DNA from 3 places in the Arthrobacter gandavensis genome. Region 1 is predicted to be linked to each of the others. Evidence: riboswitches for the same ligand, from Rfam matches in the RefSeq annotation. Region 1 holds a riboswitch; each other region holds the start of a gene.
What was found. Region 1 has a riboswitch for S-adenosylmethionine ahead of ABFX29_RS03290 (LLM class flavin-dependent oxidoreductase). Riboswitches for the same ligand answer to the same signal wherever they lie in the genome.

Region 2: another riboswitch for S-adenosylmethionine. It lies ahead of ABFX29_RS01795 (flavin reductase family protein); the one in region 1 lies ahead of ABFX29_RS03290 (LLM class flavin-dependent oxidoreductase).
Region 3: another riboswitch for S-adenosylmethionine. It lies ahead of ABFX29_RS00435 (MetQ/NlpA family ABC transporter substrate-binding protein); the one in region 1 lies ahead of ABFX29_RS03290 (LLM class flavin-dependent oxidoreductase).

The regions. Positions count from the first base shown of each region.
Region 1 covers NZ_BAAALV010000002.1:32,489-37,432, reverse strand. Annotated here, with positions in the region: gene ABFX29_RS03305 (ABC transporter permease) at 1-701, opposite strand, end outside; gene ABFX29_RS03300 (aliphatic sulfonate ABC transporter substrate-binding protein) at 701-1,768, opposite strand; gene ABFX29_RS03295 (ABC transporter ATP-binding protein) at 1,881-2,708, opposite strand; SAM riboswitch class IV at 3,129-3,244, shown strand; gene ABFX29_RS03290 (LLM class flavin-dependent oxidoreductase) at 3,278-4,672, shown strand.
Region 2 covers NZ_BAAALV010000001.1:380,815-385,758, forward strand. Annotated here, with positions in the region: gene ABFX29_RS01780 (replication-associated recombination protein A) at 1-615, opposite strand, end outside; gene ABFX29_RS01785 (PhzF family phenazine biosynthesis protein) at 720-1,556, opposite strand; gene ABFX29_RS01790 (hypothetical protein) at 1,689-2,123, shown strand; SAM riboswitch class IV at 2,248-2,367, shown strand; gene ABFX29_RS01795 (flavin reductase family protein) at 2,416-2,922, shown strand; gene ABFX29_RS01800 (PhzF family phenazine biosynthesis protein) at 2,960-3,820, shown strand; gene ABFX29_RS01805 (M66 family metalloprotease) at 3,944-4,944, opposite strand, start outside.
Region 3 covers NZ_BAAALV010000001.1:73,150-78,093, reverse strand. Annotated here, with positions in the region: gene ABFX29_RS00440 (methionine ABC transporter ATP-binding protein) at 1-555, opposite strand, end outside; gene ABFX29_RS00435 (MetQ/NlpA family ABC transporter substrate-binding protein) at 568-1,446, opposite strand; SAM riboswitch class IV at 1,525-1,644, opposite strand; gene ABFX29_RS00430 (macrolide 2'-phosphotransferase) at 1,880-2,809, shown strand; gene ABFX29_RS00425 (hypothetical protein) at 2,806-3,198, opposite strand; gene ABFX29_RS00420 (sensor histidine kinase) at 3,286-4,542, opposite strand; gene ABFX29_RS00415 (response regulator transcription factor) at 4,539-4,944, opposite strand, start outside.

The DNA.
Region 1 (4,944 bases):
GCGATCAGTTCCGCAGCCACCAGGAACAGCCAAGACTGTGCCAGGGCGAGCCGCAGGCCGGAGAACACGGCGGGTACGACGGCAGGCAGCTGCACCGTGGTGAGCAGCCTGATCCCGTTCAGGCCGAAGGCACGGGCCGCTTCGACGAGGTTCTTGTCCACATGGCGCAGGGCGAGGGACACGGTGGTGAAGACCGGGAAAAACGCGCCGATGGTGATCAGCGTGACCTTTGAATCCTCACCGATACCCATCCAGAGGATCAGCAGCGGAACCAGGGCCAGGGAGGGAACGGCGCGTACCGCACCGAACAGCGGGCCCAGCAGTACGTCCGCCAGCTTGGACAGGCCCAGCAGGGCGCCCAGGACCAGGCCCAGGGCCGCGCCGAGCGCGAAGCCGGTCAGCACCCGCTGAGTGGAGATGGCAATGTGCGTGCCCAGCTCGCCGCGCTCAATCAGGTCCGCAGCCGAGGTCAGCACCGCGCCCGGAGAGGGCAGCTGCACGGCGCTGAAGACGCCGAGCACGGAGACCAGCTGCCAGAGGCCCAGCAGCAGGACGGGAACCACCAGGCCCAGGGCCACGCGCGCCCAGGTCCGGGACAGGAAGCCGCCGGAGCTGGTCTTCCGGACAGGTGCCGGCGCTGCGGAAGGTCCGAACGGGCCTGCCGCTGCGGGTGCAGCGGCAGGAGAAGGATTGGTGCTCATTAGGAGTCCTTGATGGTTTCCGCGTTGGCCTTCTGCACGAAGGTGTCATCGAGCAGGGAGGCCACGGCGTCGTCGATCGCCTTCTGGTTGGCGACGTCGCCGGTTTCGACGAAGACTGGACCAACCTTTTCCAGGACCTTGCGCTGCGCGTCGCCCGGGGCGGCGTCGACGTCGAGGTTGCTGCGTTCCAGGATCACGGTGCGGGCCACCTCAAGGTCCAGGCCTGCGACGTCGGCGAGGATCTGCGCAGTTTCCTCGGGGTTCTCCGCGGCCCAGGCGCGGGCCTTTTCGTAGGCGTCCACCACGGTCTGGGCCAGTTCCGGCTTTTCCTCGAGGAAGGACTCAGTGGCGTTCAGGAAACCGTAGGTGTTGAAGTCCAGGTTCCGGTAGAGGAACTCGGCGCCGGCGTGCTCGGCTCCGGCCATGATCGGATCCAGTCCGGACCAGGCGTCCACCGAACCGTTCTCGAGGGCGGTGCGGCCGTCGGCGTGCTGCAGGTTCTCGACCGTGACGTCTGAGGTGCTCAGGCCGGCCTCTTCCAGTGCCTGAACCAGGAAGAAGTACGGATCGGTGCCCTTGGTGGCGGCTACGGACTTGCCGGCCAGATCAGCTACCGAGGTGATATCCGAATCGGGGGAGACCAGCAGTCCCGCCCATTCCGGCTGCGAGTAGATGCTGATGGTCTTGATCGGCGAACCGTTGGAGCGGGCCAGCAGGGCTGCCGAACCGGCGGTGGAGCCGACGTCGATCGCACCGGCACGCAGCGCCTCATTGGCTTTGTTCGACCCGGCGGACTGCACCCAGTTGACCTCCACACCCTGCTCTTCAAGGGTTGCTTCGAGCCAGCCCTGGTCCTTGATGACCAGGCTGAGCGGGTTGTACGTGGCGAAGTCGATGTTCAGGGTGCCGCCGTCGGCTGCGTCATTGGCGGCCGCACCGGAGGAATCCTCTCCGGCCACGCAGCCGGTCAGGGCCAGCGTGAGGGCGGCGGCGGTGGCTGCCAGTGCGGTGAGCGGGCGGCGGGAGAAGCGGGGCGGGCGGCGGGAGAAGCTGGAACGGCTGTTCATGGGGATTCCTTCGAGACGGGTGGTGCGGAAAAATTCAGGGAAAGCACGGGTGCAGGCACAGAGGGACTGCGGATTCGCCCCGCAGGACACCGGGGGCAGGGGAAAACGGGCCTTAGTGGCGGTCGACGCCGAGGCTCGCCAGGAGCTCGCCGCGCATTCGGGCAAGCTCGGCCGAGGCACGGTCCCGCGGCCGGGCGCCGGGCACGGTGATGGTTTGGGTGATGGTGGCGCCGGGTTTGCCCGGTTCGCGGCCCAGCACGATGATCCGGTCGGCGAGCTGCAGGGCTTCATCGACGTCGTGCGTGACAAGCAGGACGGTTGCCGGAGCCGCGCGGTGCACGTCCAGCAGCAGGTCCTGCATCTTCAAACGGGTCAGGGCATCGAGGGCGCCGAAAGGCTCATCCAGCAGCAGGACGCCGGGTTTGCGGGCCAGCGCACGGGCCAGCGAAGCACGCTGGGCCATGCCGCCGGACACTGCGCGGGGCTGGTGCTTGGCGAAGCTGTCCAGCTCCACCAGCTTGAGCAGCTCGGAAACCTTGGCCTTGCCTTCGCTGGCGCTGACACCCTTGGGCAAGCCGATGGCAACGTTGGCCTGCAGGGTCTGCCAGGGCAGCAGCCGGGGTTCCTGGAAGGCGACGGCGCAGCGGTCGTCGATGCCGCGCACTGCGGTCCCGTCGATCAGCACCTGACCGGTGGAAGCGGCGTCGAGCCCTGCGGTGGCGCGCAGCAGGGTGGACTTGCCGCAGCCGCTGGACCCGAGGATCGCCAGGACTTCCCCGGGGCGCACTTCGAAGTTGATGTCCCGAAGCACCACGTGGGCATCTGCACCGGAGCCGAAGCTGCGGCCAACGCCGTCGAACGTCACGGACAGGGCAGTGTCAGGCGCGGTGCGCGGGGCAGCGGAGACGGCATGGGAGCCGGAGGAAAGTACTGCAGTCATGTGAACACTCCATCGGTCCTGGCAGTAGCACCCTACGGAAAACGTCCTGGGCCGGGTTAGCGGCCTCCTGCGACGTCCACCTCGCTATCGCAGTGCCTCAAGGAGGAAGCACTCCGACCAGGGTTGCTGCGGCTTCACTGATCCAGGTCTCTCAGCCGCTCGGGATGGTCAAGACCCAACTAAACGCCCAAGAGTCCGTTTCCGGCAAGTCCCGGCGTAACATTTCGAATCCCGCTCCCTTTCCATCGAGATAGCAGAAACTGCACGTTACAGCGCTGAAACGGGCAGTTTCTGTCATCTCGATGGTTCGGGGAGGGGTGGCTGGGTGCCTGGGCGGGGGAGCACGACGGCGGCCGTTACGCCCCGTGACAGGCGGGGCTTGCGTGCACCCCCGGGGCCCGGCGCATACTGAACCCGCAGGATCATGAGTCCCAACGCGAAGCTCTGGCTGGTTGGGCGGCAACCCTCTCCCGTAGCGGGGTGCCCCAGATGACGATCCGGTCGACCGGCAAGACCGCCGGCGGCAAGTACGGCGCCCCTGCGCGGCGTCCCGCATGCAAAGGACCCTCATGGCCACCACGCCCGCCCGCCACATTCGCTTCAACGCCTTCGACATGAACTGCGTGGGCCACCAGTCACCCGGACTCTGGCGCCACCCGGAAGACCGCTCCGCCGACTACACCAAGCTCAGTTACTGGACGCACCTGGCGCAGACCTGCGAACGCGGCCTGTTCGACGGCATCTTCATCGCGGATGTACTCGGCACCTACGACGTCTACGGTTCGTCCAACGAGGCAACCCTGCGCCAGGGCACCCAGGTGCCGGTCAACGATCCGCTGCTGCTGGTCTCCGCCATGGCCCTGGTAACCGAACATCTCGGCTTCGGCGTCACTGCAGGCACGGCCTACGAGCACCCGTACCCGTTCGCGCGCCGGCTCTCTACCCTGGACCACCTCACCGAGGGACGGGTGGGCTGGAACGTTGTGACCGGCTACCTTCCCTCCGCGGCGCGGAACATGGGCGCCGAAGACCAGCTGGAGCACGACGAGCGCTACAACCACGCCGACGAATACCTCGAAGTGGTCTACAAGCTGCTCGAAGGCTCCTGGGAAGACGATGCCGTCGTCCGCGACAAGGAAACCGGCGTGTTCACCGACCCGGCCAAGGTCCACGACATCAACCACGAGGGCAAGTACTTCAAGGTCCCCGGCATCCACATCTCCGAGCCCTCCCCGCAGCGCACCCCGGTGATCTACCAGGCCGGTGCCTCGCCGCGGGGCATCGCCTTCGCAGCCGAAAACGCCGAAGCCGTGTTTGTGGGTGCTCCCACGCCGGAAAAGCTGAAAGCAACCGTCACCAGGATCCGCGACGCCGCTGAGGCCGCCGGCCGGGACCGGCACTCAGTTCGGATTTATACCCTGCTGACCATCATCACTGCCGCCACCGCCGAGGAAGCCGAAGCCAAGCACCAGGACTACCAGCGCTACACCAGCGACGAAGGCGCCCTTGCACTGCTGTCCGGCTGGATGGGCGTTGACCTCTCCACCTACAACCTCGACGAGCCGCTGGGCGCCGTGAAGTCCAACGCCATCCAGTCAGCTGCGGCGAACTTCCAGAAGGTGAACGACGACGGCGAGCCGTGGACGGTGCGCGACATTGCCGCGAGTGCCGGAATCGGCGGACTTGGTCCCCGTCTGGTGGGCTCCGGCGCGGAGGTCGCAGAGGAGCTGATCCGCTGGGTGGAGGAAACCGACGTCGACGGTTTCAACCTGGCCTATGCCGTCACTCCCGGCACCTTTGAGGACGTGGTTGAGTTTGTGGTGCCGGAACTGCAGAAGCGTGGCGCGTACCCCACGGAATACGCGCCGGGAACGCTGCGGCAGAAGCTCTTCGGAGCAGGGGATAAGCTCCCCGCAGACCACCGCGGGGCGAAGTTCCGCCTGGCCCCCGCCGTCACCGGCTAGGAGCTTGACGTATTTCCCTCGTCATCACGATGAACAAGGGGACGCCCGTCTGGTCAGCCTGAACGTCACCTCCAAGCGGGCGCGTGCCCGAGGCGAGATGACGGTGCAGGTGCCGGTATCCCACCTGCCTCCAGTGCGGAAAGGGCCGTGTGCAAGCCGCACGCTGCCACCGCCATCTTCGACTACGGGCAGGGGACGGCGGACGTCACGGAGGTCCTGACGGCGGGGGGCGGCCGAGCTGTGAGCCGTGGCGGGCCATTGACCGCCTCCCC
Region 2 (4,944 bases), on a different contig from region 1:
GTCCTCGACTGCACGCACCAGCAGCCCGGAGATATCCGCTTCGGTCAGGGGCTTGAGGGTCAGGAGCAGGGACCGGGAAAGCAGCGGGGAAACCACCGAGAAGGACGGGTTTTCGGTGGTGGCTGCGATCAGGACAACCCACCGGTTCTCCACGCCGGGCAGAAGGGCGTCCTGCTGGGCCTTATTAAAACGGTGGATTTCATCCAGGAACAGGACGGTGGTGATGCCGTGCAGGTCCCGTGCCGTCAGCGCCTCATCCATGACCCGGCGGACGTCCTTGACGCCGGAGGTGATTGCCGAGAGTTCCACGAATTTACGGCCGGGACCACGGGCAACGACGTGCGCCAGGGTGGTCTTGCCGGTGCCCGGTGGGCCCCAGAGCATCACCGAGGAAGGGCCGGCCGGCCCTCCCTGAGGTGCTTCGGCGAGGGTGCGCAGCGGTGACCCGGGTGCCAGGAGGTGCTGCTGGCCGACAACCTCGTCCAGGCTGCGGGGGCGCATGCGTACAGCAAGGGGGCTGCGCGGGCGCTGCCGTGAGTCGCCGTCCGCTGTGGCGTCGTCGTCGTCGTGGTCCTGCAGGTTCTGATCCTCGCCGCTGTTGAACAAGTCATTCACGCTTCAAGGCTACCCGTGCCATCGAGATGACACTTACGGCTCCTTTCAGCGCTGAAAAGAGCCGTAAGTGTCATCTCGATGGGCATGATGCACTAGATGGACTGTTAGAGGGAAACCGATCCGTCGATGCAGGTGACGGACTCGCCGCCAATCCAGATCCGTCCTTCGCGGGTGAAGACGCGGACCAGTCCGGAGCGGTGGACGGCGGTGCCCTGCGTGACGGTATAGCGTTCCTCCGCGATGCCCTCGCCGATCAGCCACTGGGCGAGTCCGGCGTTGAGGCTGCCGGTGACCGGATCCTCGGAGACGCCGAGGCCGGGCGCGAAAGCACGGACTTCGAAGTCCGTCTCCGCTGCTTCAGGCTGGGGTCCGATCACGCCGACGCGCAGGTCGCCGATCGCGGCGTGGTCGGGGCGCAGCGAGAGCACCGTCTCGGCGTCGGGCAGCAGGAGTCCCAGCCAACCGGGACCGTTATCCACCCACTGATGGCCGCGGATCTGGTCCGCAGTGAGTCCCAGCGCGGCCGTTACCCGGGCCAGGGTGCCCTCCTCCACCGGCCCGGTGCGGATCAGCCGGGGCGCTGCAAAGGCGGCCAGACCGGCGTTGACGCGAAGAGGAACCAGTCCGATTCCGCATTCCTGCACGACCAGTCCGGCCTTCATCGGGGTGTTCCCGGCCTCGGTCCATGCGTGGCAGGTTCCCAGCGTCGGGTGCCCCGCAAAGGGGATCTCCCCGCCCGGCGTGAAGATCCGCACCCGGTAGTCCGCTTCCTCCTGCGTCGCCGGGAGGATAAAGGTGGTTTCGGAGAGGTTCGTCCAGCGGGCGAACTGCAGCATCGCGTCGTCGTCGAGGTCTTCCCCGTCCAGCACCACGGCCAGCGGGTTGCCCTGGTAAGGCTTGCTGCCGAAGACGTCTACCTGTTTGAACCAGCGTTGTCTCATGCGGACACTGTAATAGCTGGCCCCGCGTGCGCGGAAAGGCGTGCCGGTGGTGCCGTTAGGCTCTACACATGAGAAAGCGGCAGAACCTCTTCCGCCGCACCAAAGCACAGGGCACTACAGACGGGAACAAGAGTGAAGCGAAGTATTGATCAGGACTTCCCGGAGGTGGTTCCTGACCACTACAACACCACGTGGGTTGCGGGAGGCCTCAGCTACGCCGGTGAGTATCTTGGCCCGGATGATCACAGTCCATTCCCGGTCTACGTTTCAATGCACCATCACGGTGACCGGTCGAAGCAGGGCAACGAGGGTGGTGTGGACCCGGCGGATGTTCCGCACCTCGATACCCACCCCGCACGGTTCAGCGAGTCCTGCACGGAGGAGGACAAAGCCAGGATCAGCCGCTACATCTATCTGTCGATGACGCGCATGCCGCATGACGGTGGCTGGGACTACAGTGTTCGAATTGATTTCAAAATGAACCGCGACTGGAACGATGTGGTGGGTCTGGTGAACCAGTACCTTCCCGAAGGGTACGTGCTCGACAATTACTGGGTCGGCCTGTAGGCGGCACTGGGACAAATCCGGGCGCCCACCGGTTAAGTACGCCCGTTACGAACTGTTGCCCGGCATTGCCGATATGTGACGGACGTTTGCCCCGGGACATCATGGCTCCTAGATTGGTAGCCAGAATCAAGAGTTCCAGCCACAGGCCCTGGCCGGCTGGACGGCAACCCTCTCGCCGTAGCGGGGTGCTCCAGGTGACGATTCGGCCGTTCCGGTGGATCTCCCGGTCCGGCAAGTACAGCGTCTTCCGCGGTATTGCGCCGCGGGCTGCGCGTCAGGCAGAGGAATCTCCATGACACTTGAAACCGATCTCCAGCCCAACGCACTGCGCCAGGCCTTTGGGCGCTTCCCCTCCGGAATCGCAGCGCTCTGCGCCGAAGTCGACGGCGCACCGCAGGGAATCGTGGCCTCTTCCTTCACCGTGGGCGTTTCGATGGATCCGCCCCTGGTCATGTTCGCGGTGCAGAATACTTCCCGCACCTGGCCGCTGCTTCGGACTGCGGTCCGGATCGGCGTGTCCATCCTGGGCACGGGGCACGACGGCGTCTGCCGCCAGATCGCTTCCCGCGACGGCGACCGCTTCGCCGGGCTGAGCCTGCACGAAGCCGACACCGGCGCCCTGTTCCTGGATGAGGCCGCCCTCTGGCTTGAAACGTCGGTTGAGAACGAGGTTCCGGCCGGGGACCACGCCGTCGTCCTGCTCCGCGTGCACGGCTACTCAACCCACGACGGCGCACATGAGCCGCTCGTCTTCCACGGCTCGGCGTTCCGGAATCTCGCGGTTCCGGCATTCGCCTGAGTCGCCCGCGGTCCGGGCGCCTCACTAAGCTCAAACAGTGACTTCCGAAACTCCCGTATCCACCAGCCGACCGTTCGTCCAGGTCGATGTGTTCAGCCCCGACCCCTTAGGCGGCAACCCGCTCGCCGTCGTTCTCGATGCATCCGGCCTCACCACCGCCCGGATGCAGCAGTTCGCGAACTGGACCAACCTGGCAGAGACCACTTTCCTGCTGCCCCCGTCTGATCCGCTGGCGGACTATCGGGTGCGAATATTCACTCCCACCGAGGAGCTGCCGTTCGCCGGGCATCCCACCCTTGGCTCTGCCCATGCCTGGCTTGAAGCCGGAGGGAAACCCCGGCAGGAGGGCACACTTGTCCAGGAATCAGCAGCCGGCCTGGTACGGATCAAGACGGACGACGCCGGCCTGCTGGCTTTTGCGGCTCCGCCGCTGACACGGTTCGGACCTGTTGCGGAAGAGGCGCTGGACCGCGTGGCCGCCGGCCTGGGGCTGCCCCGCGAGGCACTGCGGGATGCCGCCTGGCTGGTCAACGGTCCGGAGTGGATCGGTGTGCTGCTCGACTCGGCAGAGCAGGTACTGGCCGTACGGCCCGACTACCCCGCCATGGCCGGTTTGGCCGTCGGTGTCATCGGCCCGCATCCCGACGGCGCCGCCACCACGTTTGAAGTACGCACCTTCATCGCCGATGAGCTTCCCTGCGAGGACCCGGTGACGGGCAGTTTCAATGCCGGGGTGGCCCAGTGGCTGATGGGCAGCGGCCGGGCACCGTCGTCGTACGTCGCCGCCCAGGGGACGGTCCTTGGCCGAACCGGACGCGTCCATGTTGAAGCTGACGGGGAAGACATCTGGGTTGGCGGGCAGTGCACTACCCTCATCGCCGGGACTCTCAGGATCTGACGCAGCGGATCGGTCCGGTTTGGGAAAACTCTCCGTTCCTGCACATCTCGGCGGTGGTACGGATTCAACCGCCGCCTCAGCGGCGCACGCCCTGCGTCAGGACGGGCACCGCTGAGCACTCAGCTAGGCATCGAGTCCCAGCCGGAACAGCACGGCCAGGCTGCCCGAATTCAGCCTGGCCAGGCCCGGATTTGAAGCTGTCTGGAGTCCGGTCCAGATTTGGTTTGCCCCGTCGTTCCTCGAGTACATCCCGGCGAACCCTCTCTCCCGGTAGAAGTCGAGGTAGCTCGAGACAGCGCTTTTGATGTGCCCGTCAGCCTCCGGAAGCCATACCTGGGATCCGTCAGCCGGAGAGCACGGGGCTGCCTTCACCGGGGTTGCCGGCACCAGGCACAGGTCAGGGCGGGCCTGGCTGTGGATGGCACCCCGGGCGTCCATAAACCAGCGCTGCGCGTCAGTATCCGCGCAGGGGTTCTTGCTGATGGGGACGGTTACGCCGAGGTCCTCCCCCAACACCAGGCAGTGGCCGTTGTTGACCTGCAGTCGGCTGCCCTCCGGCAGGAACCTCTCCTGGTTTTCCATAAAGCCGTTCGCTGCCAGGAGGGACTTGAGCTGTGCATTCGCAGCCGGATCCCCGGCTTCAAGGGCTGCACCGTTCACCTGGATAAACGCATCCGTTGACGCAGCCGCGAAATCCAGGCCGGCGAGGGTCGCCAGGCTGCCTGCGCTCAGCAGAGCCATGCCGGGACTCCCAGCCGCAGCCAGGCCGGTCCAGATCTGGTTCGCTCCGGTCCCCTTCCCGTACATTCCTGCTATTCCCTGGTGGCGGTAGAAGTCCAGGTAACTGGAGACAGCGCTCTTGAGGTGTCCGTCAGCCTCCTGGATCCAGACCTGGGTTCCGGCGGTCCGCGCACAAGGCGCGGTGCTCACCGGTGTTCCGGGCACCAGGCACAGATCCGGGCGCAGTTCGCTGTGAATGGCTCCGCGTGCGTCCTGGAACCAGCGCTGTGACGCTGTATCGGCGCACAGGGTTTTGTCCCGGGGCACGGTGACGCCAAGGTCCTCACCCAGCACCAGGCAATGGCCGCCGTCGACCAGCAGCCGCCCGCCCGCCGGCAGCACCT
Region 3 (4,944 bases), on a different contig from region 1:
GAGGACTTCCTGGGTGGTTTCCGGGTCAAGGGCAGACGTCGCCTCGTCCGCCAGCAGGATCTTCGGGGAAGCGGCAAGCGCACGGGCAATCCCGACGCGCTGCTTCTGCCCACCGGAGAGCTGCTCCGGATAGCTGTCAGCCTTGTCCGCAAGCCCGGTGAACTCCAGCAGCTCATCCGTGCGTGCGGCTATTTCGGCCTTGCTCCGTCCGGCAACCCGCAGGGGATACGCGATGTTGTTCCGCACAGTCTTGGAACTGAAGAGGTTGAACTGCTGGAAAATCATGCCGATGTCCTGGCGGAGGTCCTTCAGTTTCCTCTCCGGCACACCGGAAACAGTCCGGCCGTCCACGGTGATGTTCCCGGAAGTGCAGCTTTCCAGCCCGTTGATGAGCCTGGCGAGCGTACTTTTCCCCGCCCCGGAGTACCCGATGATGCCGAAGATCTCCCCCGGCTCTATATCCAGGCTGATGTCCTCCAGGGCGCTTACGGCTGGATTGCCTTTGCGCGGGGCGGGATACGTCTTGGTGACGTTTTGCAGCGATATGAGGGCCATGGCGTCGCGCTGCTAGCCGAGGGCCTTGATGTCCTGCTGCACCTCATCCAGGGACGTGCGCAGGTCTTCCTGGGGCACCTTCAGGAACTGGGCAGTATTCCCTGATGCTTTCTGCACACCGTCCTGGACCGTCTGCGTGTTCTGGTAGATCTCCACCAGCTTTTGGTAGGTGGCGTTCCCTTCCTCACCCGCACGTGCGGCAAAGATGTTCACGTAGGGAATGGCTTTCGGATCGGCGGGGTCATCCTGCGCAATGGCGTCGGCTGCGCTGAGGCCGGCATCCTCGACGAAGTCGTTGTTGATGATGGCCGCAGCGACATCCGGCAGCGAGGTGGGCGTGAGCGAGGCTTCCAGCGTGGTGACCTTCACCTTGGACTTGGCCTCATCAATGTCATCGAGCGTGGAGAAGGCACTGCCGCCGCCGGTTAGGGTGACGAGCCCTGCGGACTGGAGCACAAGGAGGCCGCGGGCAAGATTGCTTTCGTCATTTGGAACCGCCACGGTGGCGCCGTCGGGAATCTCTTCCACTGAGTCGTACTGCGTGGAGTAGAGACCCAGCGGGTAGATGGCGGTGGAGCCCACCGGAACCAGGTCCTCACCGGAGGACACGTTGTAGCGCGCCAGATAGATGATGTGCTGGAACTGGTTAAGGTCAAGCTCGCCCTCGGTCAGCGCGGGATTGGGCTGGGTGTACTCAGCGAAGTCGATGATTTCGACGTCGATGCCCTCGGCTTCCGCCGCTTCCTCATAGGTTGCCCAATACGGATCACTGGCGCCAACGACGCCGATCCTTACCGTTCCTTCGTCACCCGCGGCTGAGCCGCAGGCGGCAGCGCCCGCGAGCAGGAAGGGTACTGCGGCAAGGGCAAGGAATTTCCGGTTGATCTTCATTTTTGGTTTCTCTCCGGTCAGGATCGCGGCAGGGCCGCGAAGGGAAGGGTGCGCTGGCCGCTGTGAGGGCAGTGCCCGGCGCCGTACTTGCCCTGCGAGAAGTCCCGCGGCAGGGCCGAATCTTCACCTGGAGCACCCCGCTTACGACGAGAGGGTTGCTGTCCAGCCGGCCAGGGCCCGTGGCTGGAACTCTTGATTCATGCATCACGCTAAGGCCGGGCCTTCTCTGCTGCCACTCGGCGGACGTCCAACGTCGCGAGCAGTCATAAGAAGCCAAAAAGCGAAATACGCCGACACAAGCCGTACGCGGCGCGCGTACGTCGTAAAGCAGGCCAGGGTTCACAGAAACGCCGGGCATGCGAAACGCTGAACCCAGCCCACTGTCTACCGGCCCTGCGCGTTCACGGGACCGATAACCGGAGAGAAGGACATGATGAGCCCTGAGGCGGCCGCGGAAGCCCAGCCACGTTCCGAGGAGGTCTGCGCGCTGGCAGCCTCCCGCGGCCTGCACCTGGAGCCGGACAGGATCGAATTCAACGAAGCGGGACTCGATTACCGCGTGGCCTTTGCCGCTGAGGCCGGTACGGGAAAGGAATGGGTGCTGAGGCTGCCCCGGCGTCCGGACGTTGCCGCGAACCAGCCCCGTGAAGAAGCCATCCTGAACTTTGTGCGCCCCCGGCTCACCGTGGCCGTGCCTGACTGGCGTATCCAGGCGCCGGACCTGGTCGCCTACCCGCTGCTGCCGGGACGGCCGGGCCTCACCATGGGTGAGGGCAACCAGCCGGTCTGGCACTTCGACCCGGGATCCCGCGGTTATCTCACGTCACTGGGGAACCTCATCGCTTCCCTGCATGAGATGGACCCTGCTGCGGCAGCAGCAGCCGGCATCCCGGCTGAGACGCCGGAAGAGGTCCGCGGGTACTGGGCGAACGGGCTGGAGAACGCGTTGGCCGAGTTCCGGGTTGATCCGGGACTGCTCGACGGCTGGCGGCGGTGGCTGGATGACGACGGGTTGTGGCCGGAACGCACGGTGCTGACGCACGGCGAGCTGTACCCGGCGCATCTGCTGCTCGACGAGGCAGACAGGATCGTCTCTGTCCTGGACTGGACAACGGCCAAGGTTAGCGACCCCGCCCTGGAGTTTATGTATATCCAGCTCATCTCGCCGGATTCTTTCGACGCTGTTGCGCGCCGCTACCAGGACGCGGCCGGCATCGCGGAACCGCGCCTGGCTGAGCGCTGCCATGCCCTGATTGCAGCCGGGCCTTTGAACTACGCAATGTTTGCGCTGACCACGGGCCAGCACGAACACCGGGAAGCTGCGCAGGCCCAGCTGCTGCAAGGGGCTGGGAACGGCACCTAGCTTTGGGCCGGAGCATCCTCAGCCGGCGCTTTATCTTCGCTCTCGGGTTGCCCGTGGCGGTGGCCTGAGCCACCCCGGTCACCGTCACTGTCCGGCCCGTGGTCACGTTCGGGGCGTTCCGGACGTGCTGGAGAGCTGTCCTGGGAATCGTTGTCCTGGGATTCCGTGTCCTGGGATTCCCCGCCCTCGTTATCCTGCGGCAAGTCTCCGTGCTCCCCGCGTTCGGGACGCTCGGGACGCTCGGCCTCGACTTCGGAGGTAACCGACGCGGGCTCGGTGTTCTCCGCAACGGCCATGCCCGTGAAGAACGTGCCGGTCAGCAAGCCGGCAGCTGCCAGGCCACTGGCACTCCAGATGATGATCTTCTTGGCTTTGCTGCCAATCTCCATGGTTGCTTTCACCTTCGCAAACAGAGTGTGGATACCTACGTTTTCTATCAAACCCGGTCTTTCTTCGAAGTTTCTTAGAGGGCCGCATCAGTCCAGCGGCAGGCGCACAGTGAGCGACGCGCCCCTGCCGTGGCTTGGTTCAGACTGCACCGTTCCGCCGAACCTGCCGGCAATTTCCGCGACCAGGGCCAGGCCCAGCCCATAGTGCCGGGTATGTCCCCCGGAGGTTTCCCGCACCGAGGCGAAGCGTTCAAACACCCGTCCGCGGAGTTCGTTGGGAAGGCCCGGGCCGTCGTCGGACACCCGGAGGATACCTTCACCCCCGTTTGCTGATACCTGTACCCAAACTGTGGAACGGGCGTAATCGCACGCGTTGGCCAGCAGTGCAGTGACCACCCGCTGCACTGCTGCTTTCCCGGCACGGACCCGGACCGGAGTGCCGGGCACATCAAGCCTCAGCTGCAGGCCATGGTCCCTGATGGTGGCGCCGAAGGCCTCAGCACCCTGCCGCGCCGCCGCACCAAGGTCAACGGGCTCTGGCGGGCTGGCCCGGCGAGGATCGGCTGACTCCAGCAGGTCCTCCAGGATTCCGGTCAGTACTCCCGTGTCCGCGATGATCTCATCCAGGCCGGACTCCACGAACTTCTGCTCAACCGGCCCGAACCGTTCCGCCGGCGCGTTTTCCGCAGTCCGGGCACCCAAGCGGCGCCGAAGCAGCTGCGCCCGGGTACTGAGCAGGGTCAGCGGTGTGCGCAGTTCATGGCCGGCATCGGAGACAAACCTGCGCTGCAGCGCCAGCGCCTCGACCAATGGACGCATGGCAGCCCGTGCAGCAACAGCGGAAAAGAGTGCCGCAACCACTGCAGAGAGCAGCACGGCTGAAACGAGGGCCAGCACCAGGCGGTCCAGTTGCCCTCGGGTTTCGGAGGTATCAATGGCCGCCTGCACTATGTCCCTGCCATCAGCCCTGGTCAGCACCCGAAAGGTTGTTCCGGACGCCTCGACCGTTTCCTCGACTTCCCCGCCACCGGCAGCCACCGCAGCAAGTGATGATTCAACCGGCAGGCCTGCGGGCATATCCCTCGACACACTCAGCCGGCCGCGGTCATAGACAGCAAGGAAGATGTCCAGCGGCGCATCGCGCGGGTTATTCAGCGCTGCCGCCGAATCCAAGCGGTCCTGCAGCGCCTGTTCAGCACCGGCGGCCGCCAGATAGTAGACAACCACTCCGGCCAGCGAGAGCAGTACAACTATCAGTGCCGTGAACTGCACGGCGAGACGGCGCGCCGCCCGCCGCGGATCGGCGTCGTTCCCCCGCTCCGTCTGGAACCAGCGCCGCTTCATGCTGGCTTGCCCAGCCGGTAACCGATTCCCCGCACCGTCAGGACCGAGGGCCTGCCGAGCTTGCGGCGCAGGTAATGGACGTATGTGTCCACTACGCCGTCGTCATCGGCGTCGGGGAACACGAGGTCCTGCAGGTCCCCGCGGGGGAAGACCTGCAGGGGCCGGCGGGCGAGCACCTCCAGGAGGGCTGCCTCCCGCTCGGAAAGAACTACCACCGCTCCGTCGCTTTGCGTCACCGTCCTGCCGTCAGTGTCAAACATGCCTCCGGGTACGGGCAGCACGGGTACTTCCTGTGCGGTTCGGCGACGCAGCACGCGGAGGCGGGCCAGCAGCTCGTCGACATCGAACGGTTTGCCCATGTAATCCTCTGCCCCCCGGTCCAGCCCTTCAACCCGGTCAGAA